One region of the Pseudomonas sp. MRSN 12121 genome, then DNA from elsewhere that is predicted to be linked to it. Evidence: predicted binding sites of a transcription regulator. Region 1 holds the regulator's gene; the other holds the start of a gene.
What was found. The regulator sigma-54, encoded in region 1, starts transcription at its own class of promoters, with help from an activator protein. The targets are predictions, from matches to a motif close to ANTGGCATNNANNTTGCTNT.
Positions count from the first base shown of each region.

Region 1 (14,884 bases):
ATGCGCTGCTGCCGGGGGCCAAGGGCCTGCGTGTGCGTGGCGTGCTGTCGGAGCTGGATGTGGAACCGTGGAAGGCGTTGGTCGATCGTTATGCCGGGCAGGATGCCGGTGGCAGCGCCAAGCAGTTGCTCAGCGGTGCCGACTTCAGGGTCGGCAAGCTCAGCGGTTTCGGCACGACCCTGGACCAAGCCCGTGTGCAATTGACGCGCAAGCCGTCTGCCTGGGCCCTGCAACTCGACAGCCAGCAGGCCAGGGGCGATGTGGCGATCCCCGATGCCAAGGCGGCGCCGATGGCGATCGATCTGCAGTACGTGCGCCTGCCGGCCGCGGACCCGACGGTCCAGGCCGACGAGAATGCGCCGGATCCGCTGGCCTCGGTGGACCCGAAGAAAGTCCCGGCGCTGGATCTTTCGATCAAGCAGCTGTTCCAGGGCGACGATCTGATCGGCGCCTGGTCGCTGAAAGTCCGGCCGACCGCCAAGGGCATGGCTTTCAACAGTCTCGACCTGGGGCTCAAGGGCATGCTCCTGCAAGGTGCCGGCGGCTGGGAAGGCGAACCGGGCGCCAGCAGCAGTTGGTACAAGGGGCGCCTGGGGGGCAAGAACCTGGCCGACGTGCTCAAGGGCTGGGGGTTTGCGCCGACCGTGACCAGCGAAGAATTCCATATGGACGTGGACGGGCGCTGGCCCGGTTCGCCGGCCTGGGTCGGGCCCAAGCGCTTCTCGGGCAGCCTGGACGCGACCCTGCGCAAAGGCCAGTTCGTGGAGGTCGAGGGTGGGGCCCAGGCCCTGCGGGTCTTCGGCCTGCTGAACTTCAACTCCATTGGCCGGCGCCTGCGCCTGGACTTTTCCGACCTGTTCGGCAAAGGCCTGAGCTATGACCGGGTCAAGGGGCTGCTGGTGGCCAGCAACGGGGTCTACGTGACCCGCGAGCCCATCGCCCTGACCGGGCCTTCGAGCAATCTGGAGCTCAACGGCACCCTGGACCTGGTGGCCGACCAGGTCGATGCGAAGCTGCAAGTGACCCTGCCGGTGACCAACAACCTGCCGATCGCCGCCTTGATCGTCGGCGCTCCGGCTGTCGGTGGGGCGCTGTTCTTGATCGACAAGCTGATCGGTGACCGGGTCTCGCGTTTCGCCAGCGTCAACTACAACATCAAGGGGCCGTGGAAGGACCCGAAAATGACCTTCGACAAGCCTTTTTGAAGCAACCCGATCCAGGCCCATGGAGTAGCATGGCCCTCTATCCCACTTCGGAGTGCGCCATGTCTCTTGCGGTGATTCAAATGGTCAGCCAGAGCGACGTGCTGGCCAATCTACAGCAGGCCCGGCACCTGCTGGAGCGGGCCGCCGCCGGCGGCGCGCGGCTGGCCGTGCTGCCGGAGAACTTCGCCGCCATGGGGCGCCGCGACGCGGCGGCCATCGGCCTGGCCGAGGCTCGGGGCGAGGGTCCGATCCTGCCCTGGTTGAAACAGACCGCCCGCGACCTCAAGTTATGGATAGTGGCCGGCACCCTGCCGCTGCCTCCGGTGGACCAGCCGCAGGCCAAGGCCCGCGCCTGCTCGCTGTTGATCGATGAGCAGGGCGAGACAGTGGCGCGATACGACAAGCTGCATCTGTTCGATGTGGACGTGGCCGACAATCGCGGCCGGTATCGCGAGTCGGATGACTATGCTCATGGAGAGCAGGTGGTCGTGGCGGATACGCCAGTGGGCCGGATTGGCCTGACGGTGTGCTACGACCTGCGTTTTCCGGAGTTGTACAGTGAATTGCGGGCCGCCGGAGCGGAACTGATCAGCGCTCCTTCGGCCTTCACCGCCGTGACCGGCGCGGCCCATTGGGACGTGCTGATTCGCGCCCGCGCCATCGAAACCCAGTGTTACCTGCTGGCGGCGGCCCAGGGCGGCTTGCATCCGGGACCCCGGGAAACGTTCGGCCACGCGGCCATCGTCGACCCTTGGGGGCGGGTGCTGGCGCAGCAGGATCAGGGCGAGGCCGTGCTGCTGGCCGAACGCGACAGCAGCGAACAGGCGTCCATCCGGGCGCGCATGCCGGTGGCCAGCCACCGGCGCTTTTTCTCGCAAGGCGCGCAGCGACTTGCCTAAGAACGACGAATTGAAGGCGTAAAGCATATGAGCGGGTTGTTATCTTCAGTCAGTGAACACCTTCTGGCGCCCGGTGGCGTGACCCTCGAAAGCCTGCAGGGCGTGCTCGGCGATCTGGCCGGCCCGGGCATCGATGCCGCCGACCTGTATTTCCAGGGGCAGATTTCCGAGTCCTGGTCGCTGGAAGACGGCATCGTCAAGGAAGGCAGCTTCAATCTGGACCAGGGCGTTGGCGTGCGGGCGCAGTCGGGGGAAAAGACCGGTTTCGCCTACAGCAACGCCATCACCCATGAGGCCCTGGGCCAGGCGGCCCGCGCTGCGCGCTCGATTTCCCGGGCCGGGCAGAACGGCACCGTACAGGCGTTCAGCGCCCAGGACGTGGCTCAGCTGTATGCGCCGGACAACCCGCTGGAAGTCATCAGCCGGGCGGAGAAGGTCGAGCTGCTCAAGCGTGTCGACGCCGCGACCCGTGCCCTCGACCCGCGCATCCAGCAGGTCAGCGTGAGCATGGCCGGGGTCTGGGAGCGCATCCTCGTGGCGTCCACCGACGGCGGCCTGGCCGCGGACGTGCGTCCGCTGGTGCGCTTCAACGTCAGCGTGATCGTCGAGCAGAACGGCCGTCGCGAGCGGGGCGGCCATGGCGGCGGCGGGCGTACCGACTACCGTTATTTCCTCAGTGAAGACCGGGCCATGGGCTATGCCCGCGAGGCCTTGCGCCAGGCCCTGGTCAACCTGGAAGCCATCCCTGCGCCGGCCGGCACCTTGCCGGTGGTCCTGGGGTCGGGCTGGTCCGGCGTGCTGTTGCACGAGGCGGTGGGCCACGGCCTGGAAGGCGACTTCAACCGCAAGGGCAGCTCGGCCTACAGCGGCCGCATGGGCGAAATGGTCGCCTCGAAGCTGTGCACCATCGTCGACGACGGCACCCTGGCCGGGCGTCGCGGTTCGCTGAGCGTCGACGACGAAGGCACCCCGACCGAATGCACCACCCTGATCGAGAACGGCGTGCTCAAGGGCTACATGCAGGACAAGCTCAATGCCCGCCTGATGGGCGTGGCCCGCACCGGCAACGGTCGGCGCGAATCCTATGCGCACCTGCCGATGCCGCGCATGACCAACACTTACATGCTGGGCGGCGAAAGCGATCCGGCGGAAATCATCGCCTCGGTGAAGAAAGGCATCTACTGCGCCAATCTGGGTGGCGGCCAGGTGGATATCACCAGTGGCAAGTTCGTGTTCTCCACCAGCGAGGCTTATCTGATCGAGGACGGCAAGATCACTGCGCCGGTCAAGGGCGCGACCCTGATCGGCAACGGGCCGGAAGCCATGAGCCGGGTGTCGATGGTCGGTAACGACCTGGCGCTGGACAGCGGGGTGGGGACTTGCGGCAAGGACGGGCAGTCGGTGCCGGTGGGTGTCGGCCAGCCGACCCTGAAGATCGATGCGATCACCGTGGGTGGCACGGGCGCGTGAGGCATGACGCGACGGGTGGGCTGCGTGGCAACCCACCCGGGCCGAGGTTCAACGCAGGCCGCGTTGGGTCTCGTCCAGCTCGCGGATGTATTTGAAGATTTTACGGCTGGAGGCGGGCGGCTTGTTGTGCGCCACCTCATGCTGGGCCTGACGGACCAGGGAACGCAGTTGCTGGCGATCCGCTTCCGGATAGTCGGCGACGAACTTCTCCAGGACCGCGTCGTCGCCGGCGATCAGGCGGTCGCGCCAGCGTTCCAGGTTGTGGAAGCGTTCGTTGTACTGGCGGGTGGAGGCGTCGAGCTGGTCCAGCAGTACCAGGATCGCGCTGGTGTCCTGATCGCGCATCAGCTTGCCGATGAATTGCAGGTGGCGTTTGCGCGCGATGTGGGCGACATGCTTGGGCGCATCCGCCAGGGCCCGGCGCAAGGCGTCGGTCAACGGCAGTTTGTTCAGCAAGTCGGGCTTGAGTGTTGTAAGGCGCTCGCCGAGATCAACCAGAGCATGCAGCTCGCGTTTGACCTGGGATTTGCTTTTCTCCCCATCGAGGGAGTCGTCGTAAGAATCAACCATGGTGGCAGTCCGCAAAGAAACGCCGCCATGATAACCAGTCGGGGCCCGCTTGTCCGGCCCGGTCGCTCGAAGGCCTTGAGCGAAAGCAGAATTTGAGTGGAGAACACCATGAGTGCAGTAGAAAGCGTCGGCCCGCAGGCTTTGCCGGCACTGCAGGAACAAGTCGAGCAGATCATCGCTGAGGCCAAGCGCCAGGGGGCCAGCGCCTGCGAGGTAGCGGTTTCTCTGGAGCAGGGCCTGTCGACCTCGGTTCGCCAGCGAGAAGTGGAAACCGTCGAATTCAATCGCGACCAGGGATTTGGCATCACGCTGTATGTTGGCCAGCGCAAGGGTTCGGCCAGCACTTCGGCCAGTGGCCCCGAGGCGATTCGTGAAACTGTCGCCGCGGCCCTGGCTATCGCCAAGCACACCTCGGAAGACGAAAGCTCCGGCCTGGCCGATGCCGCGCTGATGGCTCGGGACGTGCCGGACTTCGATCTGTTCCATGCCTGGGACATCACCCCGGAGCAGGCCATCGAACGGGCGCTGGCCTGCGAAGCCGCGGCCTTCGCTGCCGACAGCCGGATCAAGAACGCCGACGGCACTACCCTGAGCACCCATCAGGGTTGCCGCGTGTACGGCAACAGCCATGGTTTCATCGGGGGTTATGCCTCGACCCGCCACAGCCTGAGCTGCGTGATGATCGCCGAGGCCGACGGCCAGATGCAGCGCGACTACTGGTATGACGTCAATCGCCAGGGCCAGTTGCTGGACGATCCGGTGACCATCGGCCAACGTGCCGCGCAACGGGCCGCGAGCCGCCTGGGCGCGCGACCGGTGCCGACCTGCGAAGTCCCGGTGCTGTTTTCCGCCGAGCTGGCCGGCGGCCTGTTCGGCAGCTTCCTGGGGGCGATCTCGGGCGGCAACCTGTATCGCAAGTCGTCGTTCCTCGAAGGTGCGCTGGGCCAGCGGCTGTTCCCCGAGTGGCTGACCATCGACGAGCGTCCGCACCTGATGCGCGCCCTCGGCAGTTCGGCTTTCGACGGCGATGGCCTGGCCACCTACGCCAAGCCGTTCGTCGAAAACGGCGAGCTGGTGTCCTATGTGCTCAGTACCTATTCCGGACGCAAGCTCGGCCTGCCCAGCACGGCCAACGCCGGAGGCGTGCACAACCTGTTCGTGACCCATGGCGAGGAGGACCAGGCGGCTCTGTTGCGGCGCATGGGCCGGGGCCTGTTGGTCACCGAGCTGATGGGCCATGGCCTGAACATGGTCACGGGGGATTACTCCCGGGGCGCGGCCGGTTTCTGGGTCGAAAACGGCGAGATCCAGTTCGCCGTCCAGGAAGTGACGATTGCCGGCAACATGCGCGACATGTTCAAGCAGATCGTTGCCGTGGGTGACGACCTGGAGCTGCGCAGCAACATCCGCACCGGCTCGGTGCTGATCGAGCGGATGACAGTCGCCGGCAGCTAAGCGGCGATTGTTTCCACAGAAGCGCGCGTCCCGCTCGGGACGCGCGCTTTTTTATTGCCTGGATGCTCACTCACGGGGGCGTGATCCTATCCTTGTTTTGATTCTCAATATCATATAATAATAAATCTCATTATCGAATGAGCCCAGGTCATGAGTTCTGCCTTGCACGAGCAGCCTTATCTCGAAAGCTGGCGCTGGATGAGTCGCCAGATCCGTTGTGCCCTCGATCCGGACGAACCGCGCCTGATCGAGCATTACCTGGCCGAAGGGCGCTACCTGGCGTGTTGCACCGCTACCTCGCCCTGGCTGATCGCCGAAACCTCATTCCGTCTGCTGCTCGACACCGCCACCGACACCGCGCTGCCGTGGCATTGGCGTAGCCAGTGCCTGGACCAGGCCTGGCGCCCGCTGCGCGACCTGGAACGCCTCTCTTTCTGCAAATGCCGGCTCAAGCGCTGGCAAAGCCATGCCTGGCAGCTGGCGACCTGCTCGTTGCTGCCTTCCATTCCCCTGATCGAACTGGTGCAAGGATTTCCCGATGAGTAATACCCGTATCGAACGCGACAGCATGGGCGAACTGCGTGTCCCGGAACAGGCGCTGTATGGCGCGCAGACCCAGCGCGCGGTGGATAACTTTCCCATCAGCCACCAGCGCATGCCGGCGCAGTTCATTCGTGCGCTGATCCTGGCCAAGGCGGCCGCGGCCAAGGCCAACGTCGAACTCAAGCAACTGAGCGAAGCCCAGGGCAAGGCCATCGTCGATGCTGCCCAGGGCCTGCTGGAAGGCGATTTCATGCAGCATTTTCCGGTGGATATCTTCCAGACCGGTTCCGGCACCAGTTCCAACATGAACGCCAACGAAGTCATCGCCACCCTGGCCAGCCGTTTGCTCGGCGAGCCGGTCAACCCCAACGACCATGTGAACTGCGGGCAGAGCAGCAACGACATCATCCCCACCACCATCCACGTCAGCGCCGCGCTGGGCCTGCACGAACAACTGCTGCCGGCGCTGGTGCACCTGGTGCAGGTGATCGAGCGCAAGGCGGTGGAGGTCCATCCGTTTATCAAGACCGGGCGTACTCACCTGATGGACGCGATGCCGGTGCGCATGAGCCAGGTGCTGGACGGCTGGGCGCAACAGCTCAAGGCCAATATCGGCCACCTGCAGGACCTGCTGCCGAGCCTGCAGTCGCTGGCCCAGGGCGGTACCGCGGTGGGTACCGGGATCAACGCCCACCCGCAGTTCGCCGCCGGTTTCAGCCGGCAACTGAGCAGCCTGACCCAGGTGCAGTTCACGCCAGGCAAGAACCTGTTCGCGCTGATCGGTTCCCAGGACACCGCGGTGGCGGTCTCCGGCCAGCTCAAGGCCATCGCCGTCACCCTGATGAAGATCGCCAACGACCTGCGCTGGATGAACTCCGGGCCCTTGGCCGGCCTCGGCGAGATCGAGCTGGAAGGCTTGCAGCCGGGCTCCTCGATCATGCCGGGCAAGGTCAATCCGGTGATTCCGGAGGCCACGGCCATGGTGGCGGCCCAGGTGATCGGCAACGACACGACCATCACGGTGGCGGGGCAGTCGGGCAACTTCGAGCTCAACGTCATGCTGCCGATCATTGCCCAGAACCTGTTGAGCAGCATCGAGCTGCTGGCCAACTCCAGCCGCCTGCTGGCGGACAAGGCGATTGCCAGCTTCCGGGTCAACGAGCCCAAGCTCAAGGAAGCGTTGTCGCGCAACCCGATCCTGGTCACGGCGCTCAACCCGATCATCGGGTACCAGAAGGCCGCGGAAATCGCCAAGACCGCCTACAAGCAAGGGCGCCCGGTGATAGACGTGGCCCTGGAGCACACCGACCTGTCACGCAGCCAGCTGGAAGTCCTGCTCGACCCGGAAAAACTCACCGCGGGCGGCGTGTAAATCCCGATATTGCTTTGGAGGTTCACCATGGAGCACTGGAAACGCACGATCGAAAGGGCTAACCGTTTCTTCATGCAGGGCGACCTGGTGGACGCCCGTGAGTACTACTTGCAGGCCCTGGCCCTGGCGCAAGTGCTGTTCGAGCGCTGGAGCGATGCCGACGAAGCGGTGGCGGCTTGTGTCATCTCCCATCACAACCTGGCGGATCTGCACCTGCGCCTGAACCAGCCGGAGGAGAGCGCGGAATATCTCTGCGCCATCCATCAGCGGCTGTTGCAGGCCATGCAGGACGGCCGCCTGGCGCCGGCGCTGCGCGAAGCCGCGTTGCGCCAGAGCAGCAAGACCTATGTCGAGTTGCTCAATTTCATCAGCGAGCACGGCGAGTACCCCCGCACCCATCGCCTGCTGGAGGGCACTGTCGCGCCATCGACCTCCGGCGTCGCCCCTCGCGATGTCCCTCACTACGGAGCCCACTGATATGTCCTATACCTTGCCTGCATTGCCCTACGCCTACGATGCCCTGGAACCGCATATCGATGCGCAGACCATGGAGATTCACTACACCAAGCACCACCAGACCTACATCAACAACCTCAATGCCGCCGTGGAAGGCACCGAATGGGCCGAGTGGCCGGTAGAGCGGCTGGTGGCCGGCGTGCAGCAACTGCCGGAGACGCTGCGGGCGGCGGTGATCAACCAGGGCGGCGGGCATGCCAACCACTCGTTGTTCTGGGCGGTAATGGCGCCGACAGGCGGAGGCAAGCCAGAGGGGGCGCTGGCTGAAGCAATCGAGGGGCAACTGGGGGGCTTCGACAGTTTCAAGGACGCCTTCACCAAGGCCGCGCTCACTCGCTTCGGCAGTGGCTGGGCCTGGCTCAGCGTGACCCCGCAAAAGACCCTGGTGGTCGAAAGCAGTGGCAACCAGGACAGCCCGCTGATGAAGGGCAATACGCCGATCCTTGGCTTGGACGTCTGGGAGCACGCCTATTACCTGCGATATCAGAACCGGCGGCCGGAATACATCAATGCGTTCTACAACGTGATCAATTGGCCCGAGGTTGCCCAGCGCTACCAGGCCGCGCTGGCTTGAGCCCCCTTCTATAAAAAGATCTAAGGCTGACTATGGGCACTGAAACACTGACGATCAGCAGCGGACGGATGTTCCGCTACGCATTCGGTTCGCTGTTGCTGTTGGCGGGTACCGCATTGCTGGTGGCACAGGGCCTGTCCTGGCTGAACCTGGAACCGCGCTTGTTGCGGGCCTTGCAGGGTGGGGCGGTGTGCGCCTTGGGAACCGCGCTGGGGGCGGTGCCGGTGTTGGTGATTCGCAAGATGCCGGTGGCGTTGAGCGACACCCTGCTGGGCTTCGGTGCCGGGGTGATGCTGGCGGCCACGGCCTTTTCGCTGATCGTGCCGGGGATCGCCGCGGCCGAGAACCTTGGCCTGTCGCCCTGGGCGTCGAGTGGCCTGATCAGCTTCGGCATCATGCTCGGTGCGCTGTTCCTGTTCCTGGCGGACCGCAAGGTGTCGGGCGGCAGCCCGGAGACATTCGTCGGCACCCTCGAACACCCGGTCATCCCGCCGCGCATCTGGCTGTTCGTGTTCGCCATCATTGCCCATAACATCCCCGAAGGCATGGCCGTGGGGGTTTCCGCAGGGGGTGGCATGCCGGAGGCCGACAGCCTGGCGATGGGTATTGCCTTGCAGGATGTGCCGGAAGGCCTGGTGATCGCCCTGGTGCTGGCGGGCGCCGGCATGTCCAGGGTCAGGGCATTCCTGATCGGTGCTGCGTCAGGCCTGGTGGAGCCGGTATTCGCGCTGCTCTGCGCATGGCTGGTGAGCCTGGCGGAAATGCTATTGCCCCTTGGGCTGGCTTTGGCGGCGGGGGCCATGCTGCTGGTGGTCACCCACGAAGTGATTCCCGAGTCACGCCGCAACGGTCATGAAAAGCTGGCCAGCCTGGGTTTGTGTATCGGCTTCTGCCTGATGATGGTGATGGATACGGCACTCGCCTGAGTGCCTGTCCGGCGGGCTTGCCCCGCCGGGCTCATTCGCCTTCGTCGAAGTAGTTATTGATCAGTGCCGCCAGCGCATCCAGCGCTTCCTGCTCCTGCTCGCCCTCGGTCTTCAGGTGAATCTTGGTGCCTTTGCCGGCGGCCAGCATCATCATCGCCATGATGCTCTTGCCGTCGACCATCGACTCTGGCGTCCTGCCGGCGCGGATCTGGCAGGGAAACTGGCCGGCCACACCGACGAATTTGGCCGAGGCACGGGCATGCAGGCCCAGTTTGTTGATGATTTCAATTTCCAGAGCAGGCATCGCGGGGTTGGATCCTTTCAGCTGAGGTCGCGGTGGCGAACCTGGACGTTCTTCAGGGACTTCTGCAGGACCTGGCCCAGGCGTTCGGTCAGGTAGACCGAACGGTGGTGACCGCCCGTGCAGCCGATGGCAATAGTGACATAGGCGCGGTTGCTGGCGGCAAAGCGCGGCAGCCATTTCAGCAGATAAGTGGAGATGTCCTGGAACATTTCCTCGACATCCGGCTGTGCGGCCAGGTATTCGGCAACCGGCTGGTCGAGCCCGGATTGGGCGCGCAGCTCGGGTTTCCAGTACGGGTTGGGCAGGCAGCGCACATCGAACACCAGGTCGGCGTCGACGGGCATGCCGCGCTTGAATCCGAAGGACTCCACCAGGAACGCCGTACCCGGTTCCGGCTGGTTCAACAGGCGCAACTTGATGGTGTCGCGCAGTTGATACAGGTTCAGGTTGGTGGTGTTGACCTTGAGGTCGGCGAGGTCGGCGATCGGGCCCAGCAGATGGCTTTCGTCTTCGATCGCCTCGGCCAGCGAGCGGTTGTTGTTGCTCAGGGGGTGGCGGCGACGGGTTTCCGAAAAACGCTTGAGCAGGGTTTCCTCGTCGGCGTCCAGATAGAGCACGTCGCACTGGATATGCCGGCTGCGTACTTCCTCCAGCAGTTCAGGGAAGCGTGACAGGTGGCTTGGCAGATTGCGTGCGTCGATCGAAACGGCGACCAGCGGTTGCGTCAGTTCGGTATGGATCAGCGCTCGCTCGGCCAGCTCGGGCAACAGGCCGGCCGGCAGGTTGTCGATGCAGTAATAGCCGTTGTCCTCGAGTACGTTGAGGGCGGTGCTTTTACCCGAGCCGGAACGGCCGCTGACGATGATCAAACGCATGGCTACTGACCGTTCTGTTCGTCCAGGACAACCTTGTACAAGGCTTCGTTGCTGGTGGCGCTGCGCAGTTTGTCGCGCACCTCTTTGCGGTCAAGCATGCTGGCAATCTGCCGAAGCAGTTCCAGATGGGCATCGGTGGCGGCTTCCGGGACCAGCAGCACGAACAGCAGGTCGACCGGTGCGCCGTCGATGGCGTCGAAATCGATGGGAGCGTCCAGGTGCATCAGGGCACTGATGGGCGACTCACAGCCTTTGAGGCGGCAGTGTGGAATGGCGATGCCGTTGCCAAAACCGGTAGAACCCAGTTTTTCACGGGCAATCAGGCTTTCGAAGACATCTTGCATCTCCAGATCCGGCACTTCGCGGCTGATCAGGTTGGCAATTTGTTCGAGGGCGCGTTTTTTACTGCCGCCCGGCACGTTCACCAGGGAACGGCCGGGGGTCAGGATGCTTTCAAGTCGGATCATGGGAGGGGAGTGTTAGCGACCCGTGCCTTGGAGAAGGTGGAGTTGCTTTTCCTTATGCTTTTTCAGTTGGCGGTCAAGCTTGTCCGTGAGCAAGTCGATTGCGGCATACATGTCGTCATGTTCTGCATTGGCGACGACTTCCCCACCGTGGATGTGCAGCGTGGCCTCGATTTTCTGCTTCAGCTTCTCGACGGCCAGCGTTACCTGCACATTCGTAATCTTGTCAAAGTGCCGCTCCAGTCGGTCGAGTTTTTCGCCGATGTAAGCGCGCAGAGGTTCGGTCACTTCCAGTTGGTGTCCACTGATGTTGACTTGCATACAGCTTCTCCTTCGTTGCCAGTGCATAAAGCGGCAGGTCGATTGACCTGCCACTGGAACGCTATGGCGAGCCCGCCGGTTACATCAACCGCTTCCGTTCGCTGGAAGGCGCAATCCCAAGGGATTCGCGGTACTTGGCGACGGTACGACGGGCTACCTGAATGCCTTGTGCCTCCAGTAAACCAGCGATCTTGCTGTCACTCAACGGCTTTTTCTGATTTTCCGCGGCGACCAGTTTCTTGATGATCGCGCGGATCGCCGTGGACGAGCATTCGCCGCCTTCGGAGGTACTTACGTGGCTGGAGAAAAAGTATTTCAGTTCATAAATGCCCCGTGGGGTATGCATGAATTTTTGCGTGGTCACTCGTGAAATCGTCGACTCGTGCATGCCGACGGCTTCGGCGATGTCATGCAGGACCAGCGGTTTCATCGCCTCGTCGCCGTACTCGAGAAAGCCGCGCTGATGCTCGACGATCTGGGTGGCGACTTTCATCAGGGTCTCGTTGCGGCTTTGCAGGCTCTTGATGAACCAGCGGGCTTCCTGCAGCTGGTTGCGCATGAAGGTGTTGTCGGCGCTGGTGTCGGCGCGCCGCACGAAGCCGGCGTACTGCGGATTGACGCGCAGGCGCGGCACGGATTCCTGGTTCAGTTCCACCAGCCAGCGTTCGTTGTCCTTGCGCACTATCACGTCGGGGACTACGTATTCGGCTTCGGTGGATTCGATTTGCGAGCCCGGACGGGGATTGAGGCTCTGTACCAGCTCGATGACCTGGCGCAGCTCGTCTTCCTTGAGCTTCATGCGGCGCATCAGCTGGCTGTAGTCGCGGCTGCCGAGCAGGTCGATGAAGTCGGTGACCAGGCGCTTGGCTTCGGTCAGCCAGGGAGTCTTGGCAGGCAGCTGGCGCAGTTGCAGCAGCAGGCATTCGCCGAGGTTGCGGGCGCCGATGCCGGCCGGCTCGAATTGCTGGATGCGGTGCAGGACGGCCTCGATCTCGTCGAGTTCGATATCCAGCTCCGGGTCGAAGGCCTCGAGGATCTCTTCGAGGGTTTCATCCAGGTAACCCTGGTTGTTGATGCAGTCGATCAGGGTGACGGCGATCAGGCGATCGGTGTCCGACATGGGGGCCAGGTTCAACTGCCAGAGCAGGTGGCTCTGCAGGCTTTCGCCGGCCGAGGTGCGGGTGGTGAAGTCCCACTCGTCGTCATCGTTGCTGGGCAGGCTGCTGGCGCTGGTCTGGTAGACATCTTCCCAGGCGGTGTCGACCGGCAGGTCGTTGGGAATGCGCTCGTTCCATTCACCGTCCTCGAGGTTGTCCACCGTCGGAGCGGTTTCCTGGTAGGAGGTTTCCTGGATATCGGTATTGGGTTTCTGTTCGGTGCTGTCGGCCAGCGGATCGGTGTTGTCGAAGTCGTCGCCTTCTTCCTGGCGCTCGAGCATCGGGTTGGACTCCAGGGCCTCCTGGATTTCCTGTTGCAGGTCCAGGGTCGACAATTGGAGCAGGCGGATGGCCTGTTGCAGCTGCGGGGTCATCGTCAGCTGCTGGCCCATTCTGAGGACTAGCGATGGTTTCATGGCAGGGGCTTAACACCTTATTAGCCGGCGCACATGCGCCATCCACTACAGGGCGCGTGAGCGCCAAACATAAGCAAATTATATGCCTGAAACTGAAGTGTTTGCCTAGAGCGCTGTAACAATAAAAACAGCAGGGTTTTATTGGGGCGGGCGCTCTGGCGACCAGCCAAACACCTCAGGGCTTACAGGCGGAACTCATGGCCCAGATACACTTCCTTGACCAGTTGGTTGGCCAGGATGGTTTCGGCGTCGCCTTCGGCGATCAATTGACCGTCGTTGACGATGTAGGCGGTTTCGCAGATGTCCAGGGTTTCGCGGACGTTGTGGTCGGTGATCAGTACGCCGATGCCCTTGGCCTTCAGGTGGTGGATGATCTGCTTGATGTCGCCCACCGAGATAGGGTCCACGCCGGCGAAAGGTTCGTCGAGCAGGATGAACTTGGGAGCGGTGGCCAGTGCGCGGGCGATTTCCACGCGGCGACGCTCACCACCGGAAAGGCTCATGCCGAGGTTGTCGCGAATATGGTTGATGTGGAATTCCTGCAGCAGGCTTTCCAGTTCCAGGCGGCGTCCGGCCTTGTCGAGTTCCTTGCGGGTCTCGAGGATGCCCATGATGTTGTCGGCTACCGAGAGCTTGCGGAAGATCGAGGCTTCCTGGGGCAGGTAGCCGATCCCGGCACGCGCGCGGCCGTGCATCGGCTGGTGGCTGACGTCCAGGTCGTCGATCAGGATGCGTCCCTGATCGGCCTGGACCAGGCCGACGATCATGTAGAAACAGGTGGTCTTGCCGGCGCCGTTGGGGCCGAGCAGGCCGACGATCTGGCCGCTGTCGATGGACAGGCTGACATCTCGCACGACCTGGCGGCTCTTGTAGCTCTTGGCCAGGTGCTGGGCTTTCAGAGTTGCCATTACTGGGCCTTCTCGTCGGTTTTCTTTTTCGGCTGGATGACCATGTCGATCCGTGGACGCGACTCGGTGACCTTGCTGCCGTTGGCGCGACCGGCGCTGGCCAGCTTCTTGTTCGTGTCGTAGACGATTTTCTCGCCCTGGGTGATGTTGCCGTCCTTGTCGATGACCTTGGCGCGGTCGATCAGTACGACACGGTTTTGCGCGGCGTGGTACTGGATGGTAACGCCATAGCCCTGGACAGGCTTGGTGTCGCCCTGGGTTTGCAGCTGTTCGAAGTAGGCCAGGTTGCCCACCGAAGTCACCACGTCGATATCGCCGGTCTGGGTACGGGTGATGGTCACGGTGTTGCCGGTGACCTTCATCGAGCCTTGGGTGATGATCACGTCGCCCCGGTAGGTGGCTACGCCATTCTTGTCGTCCAGTTGAGCGTCGTCGGCCTGGATGCGGATGGGTTGCTGGCTATCGTTCGGCAGAGCCCAGGCGCTCACGCTTCCCAGTGCTGCGCCCAGACTGAGCAAAATAGGGAGGGTTTTAACGAGCCTCATACTGTCCTCTTACGTTCGATAGCAGGTTCATCCTGCCGTCTTTCAAATACGCTTTCATTCCCTTGCCAGTCGTCACGCCGCCGGCTCCGTCGATTCTAACGTCTTGATCGGTCTGCGCATATTGCTTCTGCGGGAATACTGTCATGCGGGTCGTGGTGATCAACAGGTTGCGATTCTTCTCGTCGGTGCGGGCAACTCGTACCGAATCGATCAGCTCCACCTCGGTGCCGTCCGGGTTGACTTCGCCGCGCTCGCTCTGGACGTGCCAGGGAAAGGCGGTGCCCCGATACATGTGCAGGTCCGGGTTGGTCAGCAGCGTTACCTCGGTGGCCTTGAGGTGCTCGACCTTGTCGGAAGTCATTTC
Region 1 is NZ_CP010892.1:1,048,148-1,063,031, forward strand. It holds gene TO66_RS04635 (YhdP family protein) at 1-1,205, shown strand, start outside; gene TO66_RS04640 (carbon-nitrogen hydrolase family protein) at 1,265-2,104, shown strand; gene tldD (metalloprotease TldD) at 2,132-3,574, shown strand; gene yjgA (ribosome biogenesis factor YjgA) at 3,623-4,144, opposite strand; gene pmbA (metalloprotease PmbA) at 4,253-5,599, shown strand; gene TO66_RS04660 (hypothetical protein) at 5,750-6,145, shown strand; gene TO66_RS04665 (aspartate ammonia-lyase) at 6,138-7,514, shown strand; gene TO66_RS04670 (hypothetical protein) at 7,542-7,991, shown strand; gene TO66_RS04675 (superoxide dismutase) at 7,993-8,604, shown strand; gene TO66_RS04680 (ZIP family metal transporter) at 8,637-9,530, shown strand; gene TO66_RS04685 (HPr family phosphocarrier protein) at 9,562-9,834, opposite strand; gene rapZ (RNase adapter RapZ) at 9,852-10,709, opposite strand; gene ptsN (PTS IIA-like nitrogen regulatory protein PtsN) at 10,712-11,176, opposite strand; gene hpf (ribosome hibernation-promoting factor, HPF/YfiA family) at 11,189-11,494, opposite strand; gene TO66_RS04705 (RNA polymerase factor sigma-54) at 11,574-13,067, opposite strand; gene lptB (LPS export ABC transporter ATP-binding protein) at 13,250-13,975, opposite strand; gene lptA (lipopolysaccharide transport periplasmic protein LptA) at 13,975-14,520, opposite strand; gene lptC (LPS export ABC transporter periplasmic protein LptC) at 14,507-14,884, opposite strand, start outside.

Region 2 (14,884 bases), 2.1 Mb from region 1:
CCGCGCCGAAACCACGTTGTTCATCGTTTCCTCGAAGTCCTTCAACACCCTGGAAACCCTGAAGAACGCCCAGGCCGCACGTGCCTGGTACCTGGCCCAGGGCGGCTCCGAGGCCGAGCTGTATCGCCACTTCATCGCGGTGTCGAGCAACAATGCCGCCGCCGTGGCCTTCGGTATCCGCGAAGAGAACATCTTCCCGATGTGGGACTGGGTCGGCGGGCGCTACTCGCTGTGGTCGGCCATCGGCCTGCCGATCGCCCTGGCCATCGGCATGTCCAACTTCAAGGAACTGCTGTCCGGCGCCTACACCATGGACCAGCATTTCCAGACCGCGCCGTTCGAACAGAATATGCCGGTGCTGCTGGCGCTGCTGGGCGTGTGGTACGGCAACTTCTGGGGCGCGCAGAGCCACGCGATCCTGCCCTACGACCATTACCTGCGTAACATCACCAAGCACCTGCAGCAGTTGGACATGGAATCCAACGGCAAGAGCGTGCGCCAGGACGGCACGCCGGTTTCCACCGATACCGGCCCGGTGATCTGGGGCGGCGTGGGCTGCAACGGCCAGCACGCCTACCACCAGTTGCTGCACCAGGGCACCCAACTGATCCCGGCCGACTTCATCGTGCCGATCGTCAGCTTCAACCCGGTCGCCGACCATCATCAGTGGCTGTACGCCAACTGCCTGTCACAGAGCCAGGCGCTGATGCTCGGCAAGACCCGCGCCGAGGCCGAGGCCGAGCTGCGGGAAAAAGGCATGAGCGAAGCCGATGTGCAGAAACTGGCGCCCCATAAGGTGATTCCGGGCAACCGTCCGAGCAACACCCTGGTGGTGGAGCGCATCAGCCCGCGGCGCCTGGGCGCGCTGGTGGCGATGTACGAACACAAGGTATTCGTGCAGAGCGTGATCTGGGGCATCAACGCCTTCGACCAATGGGGCGTGGAACTGGGCAAGGAGCTGGGCAAAGGGGTCTACAACCGCCTGGTCGGCAGCGAGGAAACTCCGGCCGAAGATGCTTCGACCCAGGGCCTGATCAACTACTTCCGCGGTCGTCATCGCGGTTGATCGTGGCCTGAAACACCCCTTCGCGAGCCCGCTCGTCGCTACAGGATGCGCATTCCACCTGTAGCAACGAGCGGGCTCGCGTCGGTCTCCCTCCCCTTGAACCCCTCCCTCGCATGGCGCATCTTTATTACTTGTCGCGAAAACAAGAATAAGGAACCGTCATGTTCGATATCAGCACGTTCCCCAAAGCCGATGCCGTCCGCCGGGCAGCGCAATTGAGTCAGGACGACTACCAGCGGCTGTACCGCGAATCGATCGAGCACCCCAGCACCTTCTGGGCCGAACAGGCCACGCGCTTTCTCGACTGGAGCGCCCCCTGGCAGACCGTGCAGCGCTACGACCTGAAAACCGGTGCCGCCACCTGGTTCGCGGGTGGCCAGTTGAACGTCAGCTACAACTGCATCGACCGTCATCTGGAAAAGCGCGGCGATCAGGCGGCGATCATCTGGGAAGGCGACGAGCCCGCCGAGTCCCAGGTCATCACCTACAAGAAGCTCCACCACTACGTCTGCCGCCTGGCCAACGTCCTGAAAAGCCGCGGCGTGAAGAAAGGCGACCGGGTCTGCATCTATATGCCGATGATCCCCGAGGCGGCCTACGCCATGCTGGCCTGCACGCGGATCGGCGCGGTGCATTCGGTGGTCTTTGGCGGCTTCTCGCCGGACGCGTTGCGGGATCGCATTCTCGACGCCGACTGCCGGACGGTGATCACCGCCGACGAAGGAGTGCGCGGCGGCAAGTTCATCCCCCTGAAAAACAACGTCGACAAGGCCCTGCAGCATTGCCCGGATGTCAGCACGGTGGTGGTGGTCGAACGCACCCAGAACCCGGTGAACTGGGTCGAGGGCCGCGACCTCTGGTACCACCAGGCGATCCGCGGGGTCGAAGACGACTGCCCGCCGCAGCCGATGGACGCCGAAGACCCGCTGTTCATCCTCTATACCTCCGGCAGTACCGGCAAGCCCAAGGGCGTGCTGCACACCACCGGCGGCTACCTGCTGCAAGCGGCGATGACCTTCAAGTACGTGCTGGACTACCGCGAAGGCGAAGTCTTCTGGTGTACCGCGGATGTCGGCTGGGTCACCGGCCACAGCTACATCGTCTACGGCCCGTTGGCCAATGGCGCGACCACCCTGGTCTTCGAGGGCGTGCCCAGCTACCCGAGCAGCTCGCGCTTCTGGGAGGTCATCGACAAGCACCGGGTGAATATCTTCTACACCGCCCCCACCGCCTTGCGCGCGCTGATGCGCGAGGGGCCCGAGCCGTTGCAGCGGACCTCGCGCAGCAGCCTGCGCCTGCTGGGGAGCGTCGGCGAGCCGATCAACCCGGAAGCCTGGGAATGGTATTTCAATGCCGTGGGCGAACAACGCTGCCCGATCGTCGATACCTGGTGGCAGACCGAGACCGGCGGCATCATGCTCAGCCCCCTGGTCAGCGCCAGCCGGATCAAGCCGGGCTGCGCCACCCGCCCGATGTTCGGCGTGCAACCGGTGCTGCTGGATGAACACGGCAAGGAAATCAGCGGCGCCGGCAGCGGTGTCCTGGCGATCAAGGCCAGCTGGCCCGCGCAGATCCGCAGCGTCTATGGCGATCCGCAGCGCATGGTCGACACCTACTTCAAACCCTACCCGGGTTATTACTTCACCGGCGACGGCGCGCGTCGCGACGAAGACGGCGATTACTGGATCACCGGGCGCATCGACGACGTGATCAACGTCTCCGGGCACCGCATCGGCACCGCCGAAGTCGAGAGCGCCCTGGTCCTGCACGACAGCATCGCCGAGGCCGCCGTGGTCGGTTACCCCCACGACCTCAAGGGCCAGGGCATTTATGCCTTTGTCACCCCGATGAATGGCGTCGAACCCAGCGACGAATTGAAGAAGGAGCTGTTGAGCCTGGTCAGTCGCGAGATCGGCAGTTTCGCCAAGCCGGAGCTGATCCAGTGGGCACCGGCCTTGCCGAAAACCCGCTCGGGCAAGATCATGCGGCGTATCCTGCGCAAGATCGCCTGCAACGAACTCGACAGCCTGGGCGATACCTCGACCCTGGCCGACCCGAGCGTGGTCGAGGGATTGATCGACAAGCGTCTGAACCTCTGAGCGGGGTTCAGCCTCCCAACCAAGGAACAGCCAAGCGGTATGGAATTCATTCGCAGTCATATCGAAGCCCAGGTCCTGAGCCTGGGCGGGCTGGCACTGGGCCAGCTCGATCTGGACAACCCCAGGGGCGACCCCGGCCTGTTCGGCCCGCAGGCCATCTGTTGGCAGGTACACGGCGACTTCAGCAGCATGATGATCGGCGGCATCGCCGCCCTGTTGATGCAGGCCCTGCATCCGCTGGCCCTGGCCGGGGTCTGGGATCACTCGAACTTCCGCCAGGACATGATCGGCCGCCTGCGCCGCACCGCGCAGTTCATTTCCGGCACCACCTTCGGCTCGCGGCAGGATGCCGAGTGGCTGATCGACAAGGTGCGCACCATTCACCTACAGATCGTCGGCCACGCACCCGACGGTCGCCCCTATGCCGCCAGCGATCCACACCTGCTGACCTGGGTGCACGTGGCCGAAGTCAGCAGTTTCATGGCGGCGCATCTGCGCTACTGCAACCCCCGGTTGTCTGCCGCGGATCAGGACCGCTACTACGAGGAAGTCGCGTTGATCGCCGAGCGCCTCGGAGCCACCGAGGTGCCGCGTTCGCGCCAGGCGGTGGCGCACTATCTGGCCGGGATGCGCCCGCAACTGCTGTGCGACGAGCGCAGCCATGAAGTGCTGCGCCTGTTGCAGGCGGCACCGGCGCCCAGCCGCCTGGCCAAGCCGTTCGGTTCGCTGATGATGCAGGCCGGCATCGACCTGCTGCCCGACTGGGCCAGCGCCCTGTTCGGCATCGACCAGGGGCCGCTGCAACGCCAACTGATCCGTGCCAGCGTCAACCGCAGCGCGCCGATGCTGCGCTGGGCAGTGCGCAACGGCTCGATCCATCGCGCGCGCCGGCGCATGGGCCTGTAATACCCGACCGTTCGAACAGAATGCGACCCACCGGTTCGCGATTGGCCGCCTCGCGACGTTCTATGCAACCATGATTTTCTCCGTTCGCGGGCATCGCTCCCCTGGCGGTCGCCGGATGCCCAGGCCACACAACAATGAGGATTCACGCCATGCAAGACGTCGTAATCGTTGCCGCCACCCGCACCGCGGTCGGCAGTTTCCAGGGTTCGCTGGCGAACATCCCCGCGGTCGATCTGGGTGCCGCGGTGATCCGCCAACTATTGGCCCAGACCGGCCTCGACGGCGCCCAGGTCGATGAAGTGATCATGGGCCAGGTGCTCACCGCCGGCGCCGGGCAGAACCCCGCCCGCCAGGCCGCGATCAAGGCCGGCCTGCCCCACGCCGTGCCCGCGCTGACCCTGAACAAGGTCTGCGGCTCCGGCCTCAAGGCTCTGCACCTGGGCGCCCAGGCCATCCGTTGCGGCGACGCCGAGGTGATCATCGCCGGCGGCCAGGAGAACATGAGCCTGGCCAACTATGTAGTGCCCGGCGCCCGCACCGGCCTGCGCATGGGCCACAGCCAGATCGTCGATACCATGATCAGCGACGGCCTGTGGGATGCCTTCAACGACTACCACATGGGCATCACCGCCGAGAACCTGGTGGACAAGTACGGCATCAGCCGCGAAGCCCAGGACGCCTTCGCCGCCGCTTCGCAGCAGAAAGCCGTGGCCGCCATCGAGGGCGGGCGCTTCGTCGACGAGATCACCCCGATCCTGATTCCCCAGCGCAAGGGTGACCCCGTGGCCTTCGCCACCGACGAGCAGCCGCGCGCCGGCACCACCGCCGAAGCCCTGGGCAAGCTCAAGCCGGCATTCAAGAAAGACGGCACGGTCACCGCCGGCAACGCCTCGTCGCTGAACGACGGCGCCGCCGCGGTGATCCTGATGAGCGCCGCCAAGGCCAAGGCCCTGGGCCTGCCGGTGCTGGCGACAATCGCCGCCTACGCCAACGCCGGGGTCGATCCGGCGATCATGGGCATCGGTCCGGTGTCCGCCACCCGCCGCTGCCTGGACAAGGCCGGCTGGTCCCTGGACCAACTGGACCTGATCGAAGCCAACGAAGCCTTCGCCGCCCAGGCGCTGTCGGTGGGCCAGGAGTTGGGCTGGGATACGAGCAAGGTCAACGTCAACGGCGGCGCCATCGCCCTTGGCCACCCGATCGGCGCCTCGGGCTGCCGGGTGCTGGTGACCCTGCTGCACGAAATGCTCAAGCGCGACGCCAAGAAAGGCCTCGCCACCCTGTGCATCGGCGGCGGCCAGGGCGTGGCGCTGGCCATCGAGCGCTAACCCCACGCTGTTTTTGTAGGAGCGAGGCTTGCCCGCGATAGGTCATCAACGATAACGCGCAGTGCCTGATGCTCTGCGGTGTGACGACGTTTGTTTCGCGGGCAAGCCTCGCTCCTACAGAAGCCCTCCGCGTTCCCCGACCAGCCACGCCTACCAGGGCCAAACGAAGCTGGTAAACTGCGCCGCCCACTCATTCGCAAGGCGCCCGCATGTCTTCCTTGAACCAGGCGCTGCGCGCCGCTCTCGATCAGCGCCAGGACCTGCTCGCCGAACTGCACCAGCAAGGCACCGACTGCTATCGGCTGTTCCATGGCAGCCAGGAAGGCGCCGGGGGCCTGACCATCGACCGTTACGGCCCACAGTTGCTGGTCCAGAGCTTTCACCAGAGCCTGGAACGCGACGCCCTGCTGCACCTGCACGAAACCATCGACGAACACCTCGGCCTGGGCACCCTGCTGGTCTACAACGACCGCTCCCAGGGCAATTCGCGCATCGACCGCAGCGACCCGGTCTATCGCGCCGAAGAAGAGGCATTGCAAGACCTGGTCGGCCACGAATGGGGCCTGAACTATCGGGTACGCGGACGCCATGCCGGCCAGGACCCGTTGCTGTTCCTCGATCTGCGCAACGCCCGCGGCTGGGTCAAGGCCCACAGCGCCGGCAAGAGCGTGCTGAACCTGTTCGCCTACACCTGCGGCGTCGGCCTGAGCGCCGCGGCCGGAGGGGCCCGTGAGGTGTGCAACCTGGACTTCGCCGAAGGCAACCTGGCCGTCGGCCGCGAAAACGGCCTGCTCAACCCGCACTTGCCGACCATGCAGTTCGTGCAGTCGGACTACTTCCCGGCGATCCGCCAACTGGCCGGCTTGCCCATCACTCAGCGTCGCGGACAGAAGTTGCCCGGCTACCCGCGCCTGGAGCAGCGCCAATACGACCTGGTGCTGCTCGACCCTCCCGCCTGGGCCAAAAGCGCGTTCGGCACGGTGGACCTGCTGCGCGACTATCAAAGCCTGCTTAAGCCGGCCCTGCTGGCGACCGCCAAGGATGGCGTGCTGATCTGCTGCAACAATCTGGCAAAGGTGGCGATGGACGACTGGCGCGAGCAAGTGCTGCGTTGCGCCGAGAAAGCCGGACGGCCAGTACGTGAATGGCAGGTCCTGACGCCGGGCCGCGATTTCCCGTCCATGGACCGGCAGCCGCCGCTCAAGACCCTGATATTGCAGCTCTGATCCCGGGCGGGGAATCTGAACAATCCTGTTTGCGACAGCCATGGGATTGCTTCGGAACCGGAAACGCGTGCCATACTCCAACGCACTTCCGATTCAGACAGATGAAGCTTCGCATGACCAAAGGATTGATTCGCGCTCTCGGCGCCTTGTTGACCGCTCTCGCCCTTTACAGTCTTCTGGGCTTTCTGATTTTGCCGGGCATCGCCTTGCGGGTGGCCAATCAGCAACTGGCCAACTACGCGACGGTGCCGGCCAAGATCCAGCGCATCGAACTCAATCCGTTCAGTCTCGAACTGACACTCTGGGGCCTGAACATCGGCGAACCGGGCAAGGAACAGGTCGCCTTCGAGCGCCTGTACGCCAATCTGCAACTGGACAGCCTGTGGACCCGCGCGCTGCACCTGGCCGATGTCGAGCTGGACAAACCCAAGACCGAGATCCTGTTCGCCAAGGACGGCAAGCTCAACCTGCTGGGCCTGTTCAATATCCCGGCCAGCGAACCGACTCCCGACGATCCCGAGGCCAAGCCGTTCCCGCTGCGCATCGAGCGCATCAAGCTGGCAGGCGGCTATGTGCACTTCGAGGATGCGCGCCCCAGCGAGCCCATCGAGTTCCTGTACGACAAACTCGATTTCGAACTGAAAAACCTCAGCACCCTGCCCGACGACAACGCCGACATGACCCTGGTCGCAGCGGGGCCCGAAGGCGGGCAGATCGACTGGAGCGGCAATTTCAGCCTGACGCCGATCGCTTCCGAAGGCACCCTGAAAGTCACTGACGGCAAGATGAAACTCTGGTGGCCTTATGTACGCGATGCTGTGCCCCTGGTCCTCGAAGACGGCGTGCTGAACCTCAATACCCACTACAAGTTGAACCTGGCCAAGGAAACCGAACTGCTGCTCAGCGACACCTCGGTGAGCGTCGCCCCCTTCGCCATCAAGGCCCCCGATGGCCGGCCTCTGGCCCGCCTGGAACGCCTGGACGTCAGCGAAACCACGGTCGACCTGGCCAAGCAGCAAGTGGTGGTCGGCAAGATCCGCAGCCAGAAACTGGAAACCTGGGCCGCCCTCGAGGCCGATGGCCAGCTGGACTGGCAGAAACTGTTCGCCAGCCAACCGGCCAAACCCGCCGCGAAACCGGCGCCGGCCGCCGCCGATACGCCACCGCCGCCCGCCCCGGCACCGAGCAAGCCGTGGCAAGTGCTGCTCAAGGACGTGCAACTGCGCAACTACCAGGTGCACCTGGCGGACCGCAAGGCCAAGCCAGCCGTGGCCCTGGAAGTCGGGCCGCTGAACCTAGACGTGCAGAACTTCGACAGCCTCAATCAGTCGCCCTTCAACCTCAAGCTCGACACCGGCCTGGGCAAGCAGGGCAAGGTCCTCGCCAACGGCGTGGTCAACCTGCAACCTATCACCGCCAAGCTCGCAGTGCAGACCAGGGACATCGACCTGCGGGTCGCGCAGTCCTATATCAGCCCGTTCATTCGCCTGGAGCTGCGCAGCGGGATGCTCGGCAGCGATCTGGCGGTGGACCTGAAAAATGTCGATCCCCTGACGTTCAGCGTTACCGGCCGGGCCCAGGTGGACCAGTTGCATACCCTGGACACCCTGAAGACCCGCGACTTCGTGAAATGGCAGCAACTGGTGCTCGAAGGCTTGAACTACCAGCACGGCAACAGCCTGACGATCAACAAGGTCAACCTGCTGCAACCCTATGCGCGCTTCATGATCAACGATGACCGCACCACCAACATCGATGACCTGCTGATCCCGCAGCCCGCCGACAACAGCCCGAAGGCCGCCGCCAAGCCGGCCGCCAGCCAGGAGAAGCCCCTGGCGATCCATGTCGGCCAGATCGCCATCAACGACGGCTCGGCCAACTTCGCCGACTTCAGCCTGACCCCCAACTTCGCCACCGCCATCCAGCAGCTCAACGGCCAGATCGGCACCATCGACAGCCGCGAGGCAAAACCGGCCAGCGTGGATATCAAGGGCAAGGTCGACCGTTATGCGCCGGTCACCATCAAGGGCAGCGTGAACCCGTTCGATCCGATGGCCGCGCTGGACATCGCCACCAGCTTCAAGCGCGTCGAGCTGACCACCCTGACGCCCTATTCGGGCAAGTTCGCCGGTTATCGCATCCGCAAGGGCCGGCTCAACCTCGACCTGCACTATGTCATCACCAAGGGCCAGCTCAAGGCCGAGAACAAGGTGGTGGTCGAGCAACTGGAACTGGGGGAAAAAGTCGACAGCCCGGATGCCGTGAGCCTGCCGCTGAAACTGGCGGTCGCGTTGCTCAAGGACGTCGACGGCAAGATTTCCATCGAGCTGCCGGTGACCGGCGACCTCAACAATCCGCAGTTCAGCGTCATGCCGATCGTCTGGCAGACCCTGCGCAACCTGATCGTGAAGGCCGCCGCGGCGCCCTTCAAACTGATCGGCGGGCTGATCGCCGGCGGCGGCTCGGAAGACCTGGGCAGCGTCTCGTTCGCCCCGGGCTCCAGCGAGTTGAACCAGGATGCGCAAGCGGCGCTGGTCAAACTGTCCAATGCGCTCAAGGAACGTCCGGCGCTGCGCCTGGAAATCGAAGGCACCGCCGCCCAGAGCAGCGATGGCCCGCTGATCGCCGAACAACGGTTGGAGCGCGAATACCAATACAACTACTACAAGATGCTCCAGCGCCGTGGCGAGAAAGTGCCGGCCCAGGCATCGCTGCTCAAGGTGCCGGACGGCGAGAAGGCCCCGTTGCTCGAAGGCATTTATCGCACCCGCCTCAAGGCCCAGCCTCCGGCCGAATGGAAGGACCTGGGCAAGGAAGAGCGCACCGCGAAAATGCGCGAAGGCGTGATCAAGTTCTGGAGCGGCAGCGACGTCCTGCTGCGCCAGCTGGGCCAGGAACGGGCCAGCAGCATCAAGGACTTCCTGGTGGACAAGGGCCAGCTAGCCGATGACCGGGTGTACTTCATCGACGCCAACCTGGGGCAGGCCGAAAGCGATGGCCGGGTCGTCACGCCCATGCACCTGGACGCCGAATAAGCGCTCCGTCCGGCCCGGAAACGGGCCGGCATTCGGTCCCCACAACGAAACAGGCCCCGACACACTGTGCCGGGGCCTGTTTCGTTGTTGAAAGTGGCCACATCCCTATGGCCGTTCGCATGAACCTTCAAGGCGCGGCAGGCTCGTCTACCGCGCCTTCTCCCTGTCCAGGCAAGAAGCTTGAGGCTTACTCGGCTTTCAGACCGTCAGCCGATACTGCTTTCACGCCTTTGATTTTCTTGGCGATGTTGACCGCGGTTTGTTTCTGCGACTCGGTCACGGCAGTGGTGGAAGACAGGGAAACCACACCCTTGTTGGTTTCAACCTTGATATCGGTCCCTGGAATGCCTTTTTCAGTGACGAGATCCGCTTTGACTTTGGTGGTGATCCAGGTGTCGGAAGTGGCTTCCTTGGCCTTGGTCACTTCACCCGCCGCGAGCACCATTGGCGCCTGAGTAGCTTGAGTGGTCTGGGCAAATGCAACGTTAGCCATGGTCAGGGTCAGAGCGGTAGCAGTTGCAGCAGCGATAGCGAACTTCTTCATACGAGTAACTCCTGTTCTTCTGGAAGACCTGCGCCATGTCCTGGCAGCAGGGTTACTAGGTAGATTGCAGGCGTTATGCCAAGTTCCGAGAATCAATAAACCCCTTTAATATCAACAAGATACAAAAATCGCGAATTTCCACGATCATGCAAAATGCATGACCGGTGAATAATTTTGCATGCAAGTTGCATTCACCCATGCCCCTAACCTGCTGAATTCCCGGCCTTTTCCCGAACAGCCGGAACGCCTGGCGACCTCAGCTGCCACTGGCGGTACAGCCTTTGGGCGAGTAATCCGCGGGAACCGTGGTGCTGCATACCCAGCCGTCGGCCGTGGTGCGGGTCAGGGTGAGCGTCTTGTTCAGCACCGGGGCCGGCGCGTTGAGGATGGTGCAACCGATCGTCCCGGCACCGGTGGCCGCCGAGCCTGCGGCAGTCAGGGTGCAGTTCGACGTCGCCGCCTTGCCGCCGACCAGCTCCAGGGTCGGGTCGCTGCCCTGGTTGAGCACGTCCTCGAAATTGACCTTCAGCGCCGAGGCCTCGGCCAGCGCCGCGGTGACCTTGGCCCGCGCCTGGTATTTGGAATACAGCGGCATGGCAAAGGTGGCCAGGATGCCAATGATCGCCACGACGACCAGCAATTCGATCAGGGTGAAACCTTTCTGATACTTCATCTATCTGCTCCAGGCAGTGGATATTCGAGGGGAGTCGACGCTCACCACACAGCCATAGCACGGCCTGTGCCAGCCCCCGCGGCCCAGGCCGCACGGGGCTCGAGCGACCTTGGGCCATCGCGGGTGAGCGCCAGGAGTCGCACTATCTGACACTTTTTGTCAGCCAAGTGCCCCAGGCCAGCCGTCATCGCGGGCTACGCTGTCAAGCGACACCCGACGCCACAACGACCCAGGACAAGGAACGTATCGGGCTATTCAAACTCTATGGACCGGCCACCGCGCCCCGCGCGGTGGCCCATTGGGCATCACCCAGGGCATTGCCGTCCTGGGGCCTCCACCACTACCCGGGGCTGAACAGCATGGCGGTCAAGGCAGCAAAGGTCAGGGTCTACCTGTGGGAAGGCACCGACAGGCAAGGCCGCAAACTGCGCGGCGAATTGAGCGGCCATACGCCCTCGCTGGTCAGGGCGCAGCTGCGCAAGCAGGGCATCAGCCCGGGCAGGGTCCGCAAGAAAGCCCCTTCCCTGTTCCAGCGCACGCCCCCCGTAAAGGCACGCGACATCAGCCTGTTCACCCGCCAACTGGCGACCCTGGTCAAGGCAGGCGTACCGCTGCTGCAAGCCTTCGACATCATTGCCGAGGGCTTCGACAACCCGAACATGCGCAAGCTGATGGAAGAGCTGAAACAGGACATCGCCGCCGGCAGCAGCTTCACCAGCGCCCTGCGCAAGCGCCCGCGGTATTTCGACGAGCTGTATTGCAGCCTGGTGGATGCGGGGGAGCAGGCCGGCGCCCTGGAAACCCTGCTGGAGCGGGTAGCGACCTACAAGGAAAAAAGCGAAAACCTCAAGACCCGGATCCGCAAGGCCATGACCTATCCGCTGGCGGTGATCGGCGTGGCGCTGGTGGTCACCGGCATCCTGCTGGTCAAGGTGGTGCCGCAATTCCAGGCGATGTTCTCGGGCTTCGGCGCGCAGTTGCCGGTGTTTACCCAACTGGTGATCGCCCTTTCGGTATTCGTGCAGCAATGGGGATGGCTGCTGGCGGGCGGCCTGGTCGCCAGCATCCTGGGGCTGCGCCACGCCAATAGGCGCTCGCCGCGTTTTCGCCAGTGGCTGGATGCCCTCCTGCTGAAGCTGCCGGTGATCGCGCCGCTGGTGCACAAGTCTGCGGTGGCGCGCTACGCCCGCACCCTGTCCACCACCTTCGCCGCTGGAGTACCGCTGGTGGAGGCCCTGGGCTCGGTGGCCGGTGCCACGGGCAACCAGGTGTTCAAGCAGGCGGTGAACCGGATCAGGCAGGAAGTGGCGACCGGCATGCAACTGCACTTCGCCATGCGCACCAGCGGCGTGTTTCCCGGCATGGCCGTCCAGATGACCGCCATCGGCGAAGAGTCGGGCGCCCTGGACGCCATGCTGGACAAGGTCGCGATCCACTACGAGGACGAGGTCGACACCCTGGTCGATACCCTCGGCAGTCTCATGGAGCCCGCGATCATGGTAGTTTTGGGCACCCTCGTCGGCGGCCTGGTGGTCGCCATGTACTTACCCATCTTCCAACTCGGCACAGCGATCTGAACATGTCATTGAGTGAAGTCCTGGCCAGCGCCCCGCTGGTCTTCGTGTTATCGACGCTGGTCCTGGGCCTGATCGTCGGCAGCTTCCTCAATGTGCTGGTCTGGCGCCTGCCGAAGATGCTCGACCAGGACTGGCGCGCCCAGGCCCGCGAGATCCTCGGGCTGCCCGCCGAACCGGCCGGGCCGACCTACAACCTGCTGCTCCCCCACTCCCAATGCCCGCATTGCGCGCACCCGATCCGCCCCTGGGAAAACATCCCGCTGCTCAGCTACCTGCTGCTGCGCGGCCGCTGCTCCGCCTGCAAGGGCCCGATCGGCCGGCGCTACCCGCTGGTGGAGCTGGCCTGCGGCCTGGGCTCGGCGTTGGTGGCCTGGCATTTCGGTTTCGGCTGGCAGGCCGGGCTGATGCTGTTCCTGAGCTGGGGCCTGCTGGCGATGAGCCTGATCGATGCCGATCATCAACTGTTGCCGGACGTGCTGGTGCTGCCCCTGTTGTGGCTGGGCCTGATCGTCAATGGCTTCGCGCTGTTCGTCAGCCTGCACGACGCGCTGTGGGGCGCCGTGGCCGGCTACCTGTGCCTGTGGTCGGTGTACTGGGTGTTCAAGCTGCTGACCGGCAAGGAAGGGATCGGCCACGGCGATTTCAAGCTGCTGGCGCTGCTTGGCGCCTGGGGCGGCTGGCAGATTCTGCCGCTGACACTGCTGCTGGCCTCGCTGACAGGCGCGCTGATGGGGGTGATCATGCTGCGGCGGCAGCGGGCGCAGATGTCCACGCCCATTCCTTTCGGTCCCTTTCTGGCCATCGCCGGCTGGATTGCCTTGCTCTGGGGTGGTCAAATAACCGACCTCTATTTGCAGTTTGTCGGTTTCAGATGACCAAGCCTGTTCTCAAACCCTGGATTCTCGGCCTTACCGGCGGTATCGGCAGTGGCAAAAGCGCCGCCGCCCAGCACTTCATCGACCTGGGTATCCATGTAGTGGATGCCGATCACGCGGCCCGCTGGGTGGTAGAGCCCGGCCGGCCGGCCCTGGCACGTATCGCCGAACACTTCGGCGACAGCGTGCTGTTGGCCGACGGCCAACTGGACCGCGCCGCGCTGCGCCAGTTGATCTTCGAGGTCCCGCAACAGCGCCTCTGGCTCGAAGCCCTGCTGCATCCGCTGATTGCCGAGGAAATCGTCGCGCACCTGGCTCGCGCCGAGTCGCCCTACGCGATCCTGGTGTCACCGCTGCTGATCGAATCCGGGCAATCGACGATGACCGAGCGGATCCTGGTCATCGATGTGCCGCAATCCGTGCAGATCGAGCGCACCCTGCGCCGCGACGGGATCAGCGAGCAGCAGTTGCAGGCGATTCTCAAGGCCCAGGCGAGCCGCGAGGAACGCCTGCGCCATGCCGACGATGTGCTGGTCAACGACCGCGACCTCGCCTGGCTGCACAGCGAGGTCGAACGCCTGCATCACTTTTACCTTACCTTGCGTGGAGGCCAGTCATGAGCCAACCCCTGACCGTGGAATGTCCAACCTGCGGTGCGCCCGTGGAATGGACCGCGAGCAACGTCAACCGTCCGTTCTGCTCGGACCGCTGCAAACTGATCGACCTCGGCGCCTGGGCGGCCGAAGAACACAAGATCCCGGTCGGCCCGGACGCCGAGGACGAGTTGTTTTCCGACGATCTGCCGCCCCGTTCCCACTGAGCCGTCAAGGCCTCATGAACGGGTAGTCCTGCGTGTCGTCGAGGTTCTCCGCGAGAAACTGCAACTCGTCCGCCAGATCCTCGGCGTCGCGCACCCGCCGGCTTTCCTGCACCACCGCGCTGAGCAGGGCGCGCAGGCTCAAGCCCGGCTCGAAACCTTCCGCCTGCGCGGTATCCAGGCTGTTACGCAGTTCCTGGCGCGCCCACTCGTACACACTCATGCCCATGCTCCCAAAGGTTTTGCCAGAGCATGAACCGCGTCTGCGGAAGGTATTTGACCTGGGTCAAGAACGCGGGTCGTCGTCCTTCCAGGGCGCCGACAGGTAGCGGGTGCGGTTGAAGGTTTCCAGCCACTCGGGGCAGAACACCACCAACGCGCTGACCACCATGCCGTTGATAAAGGCCTCGGGGAAGATGATCAGCCACAGGTAGCCGATGAAGTCCTCCAGCCACTCCGGCATGGCAAAACGTCCGTCGAACCACAGCAGGCCCAGGCCGACCAGCAGGCACAACAGGGCCGACAATGCGGCGGCAAAAAAGCCGGAGCAGAAGATGTACACAAACGGGTTACGCGGCTGCGCACGCTCCACCAGGATCGCGCAGCCTTCGGTGACCAGCACCGGCAGCAGGATCAGCAAGGCGCCGTTGATACCGACCGCCGCCAGGTCCTGGCGCCCCAGGGCGACCAGCCCCAGTTGCGCCACCAGCCCGCCGACGATCGCCAGGGGCCAGTCCA
Region 2 is NZ_CP010892.1:5,892,657-5,907,540, forward strand. It holds gene pgi (glucose-6-phosphate isomerase) at 1-1,066, shown strand, start outside; gene acs (acetate--CoA ligase) at 1,228-3,165, shown strand; gene TO66_RS26800 (oxygenase MpaB family protein) at 3,205-4,071, shown strand; gene TO66_RS26805 (acetyl-CoA C-acetyltransferase) at 4,221-5,399, shown strand; gene TO66_RS26810 (class I SAM-dependent rRNA methyltransferase) at 5,609-6,625, shown strand; gene TO66_RS26815 (DUF748 domain-containing protein) at 6,739-9,660, shown strand; gene TO66_RS26820 (BON domain-containing protein) at 9,848-10,204, opposite strand; gene TO66_RS26825 (pilin) at 10,461-10,877, opposite strand; gene TO66_RS26830 (type II secretion system F family protein) at 11,237-12,454, shown strand; gene TO66_RS26835 (A24 family peptidase) at 12,457-13,329, shown strand; gene coaE (dephospho-CoA kinase) at 13,326-13,949, shown strand; gene yacG (DNA gyrase inhibitor YacG) at 13,946-14,149, shown strand; gene TO66_RS26850 (hypothetical protein) at 14,154-14,369, opposite strand; gene TO66_RS26855 (energy-coupling factor ABC transporter permease) at 14,433-14,884, opposite strand, start outside.
Region 2: the regulator sigma-54 is predicted to act here: its motif matches at 10,932-10,951, upstream of TO66_RS26825 (pilin).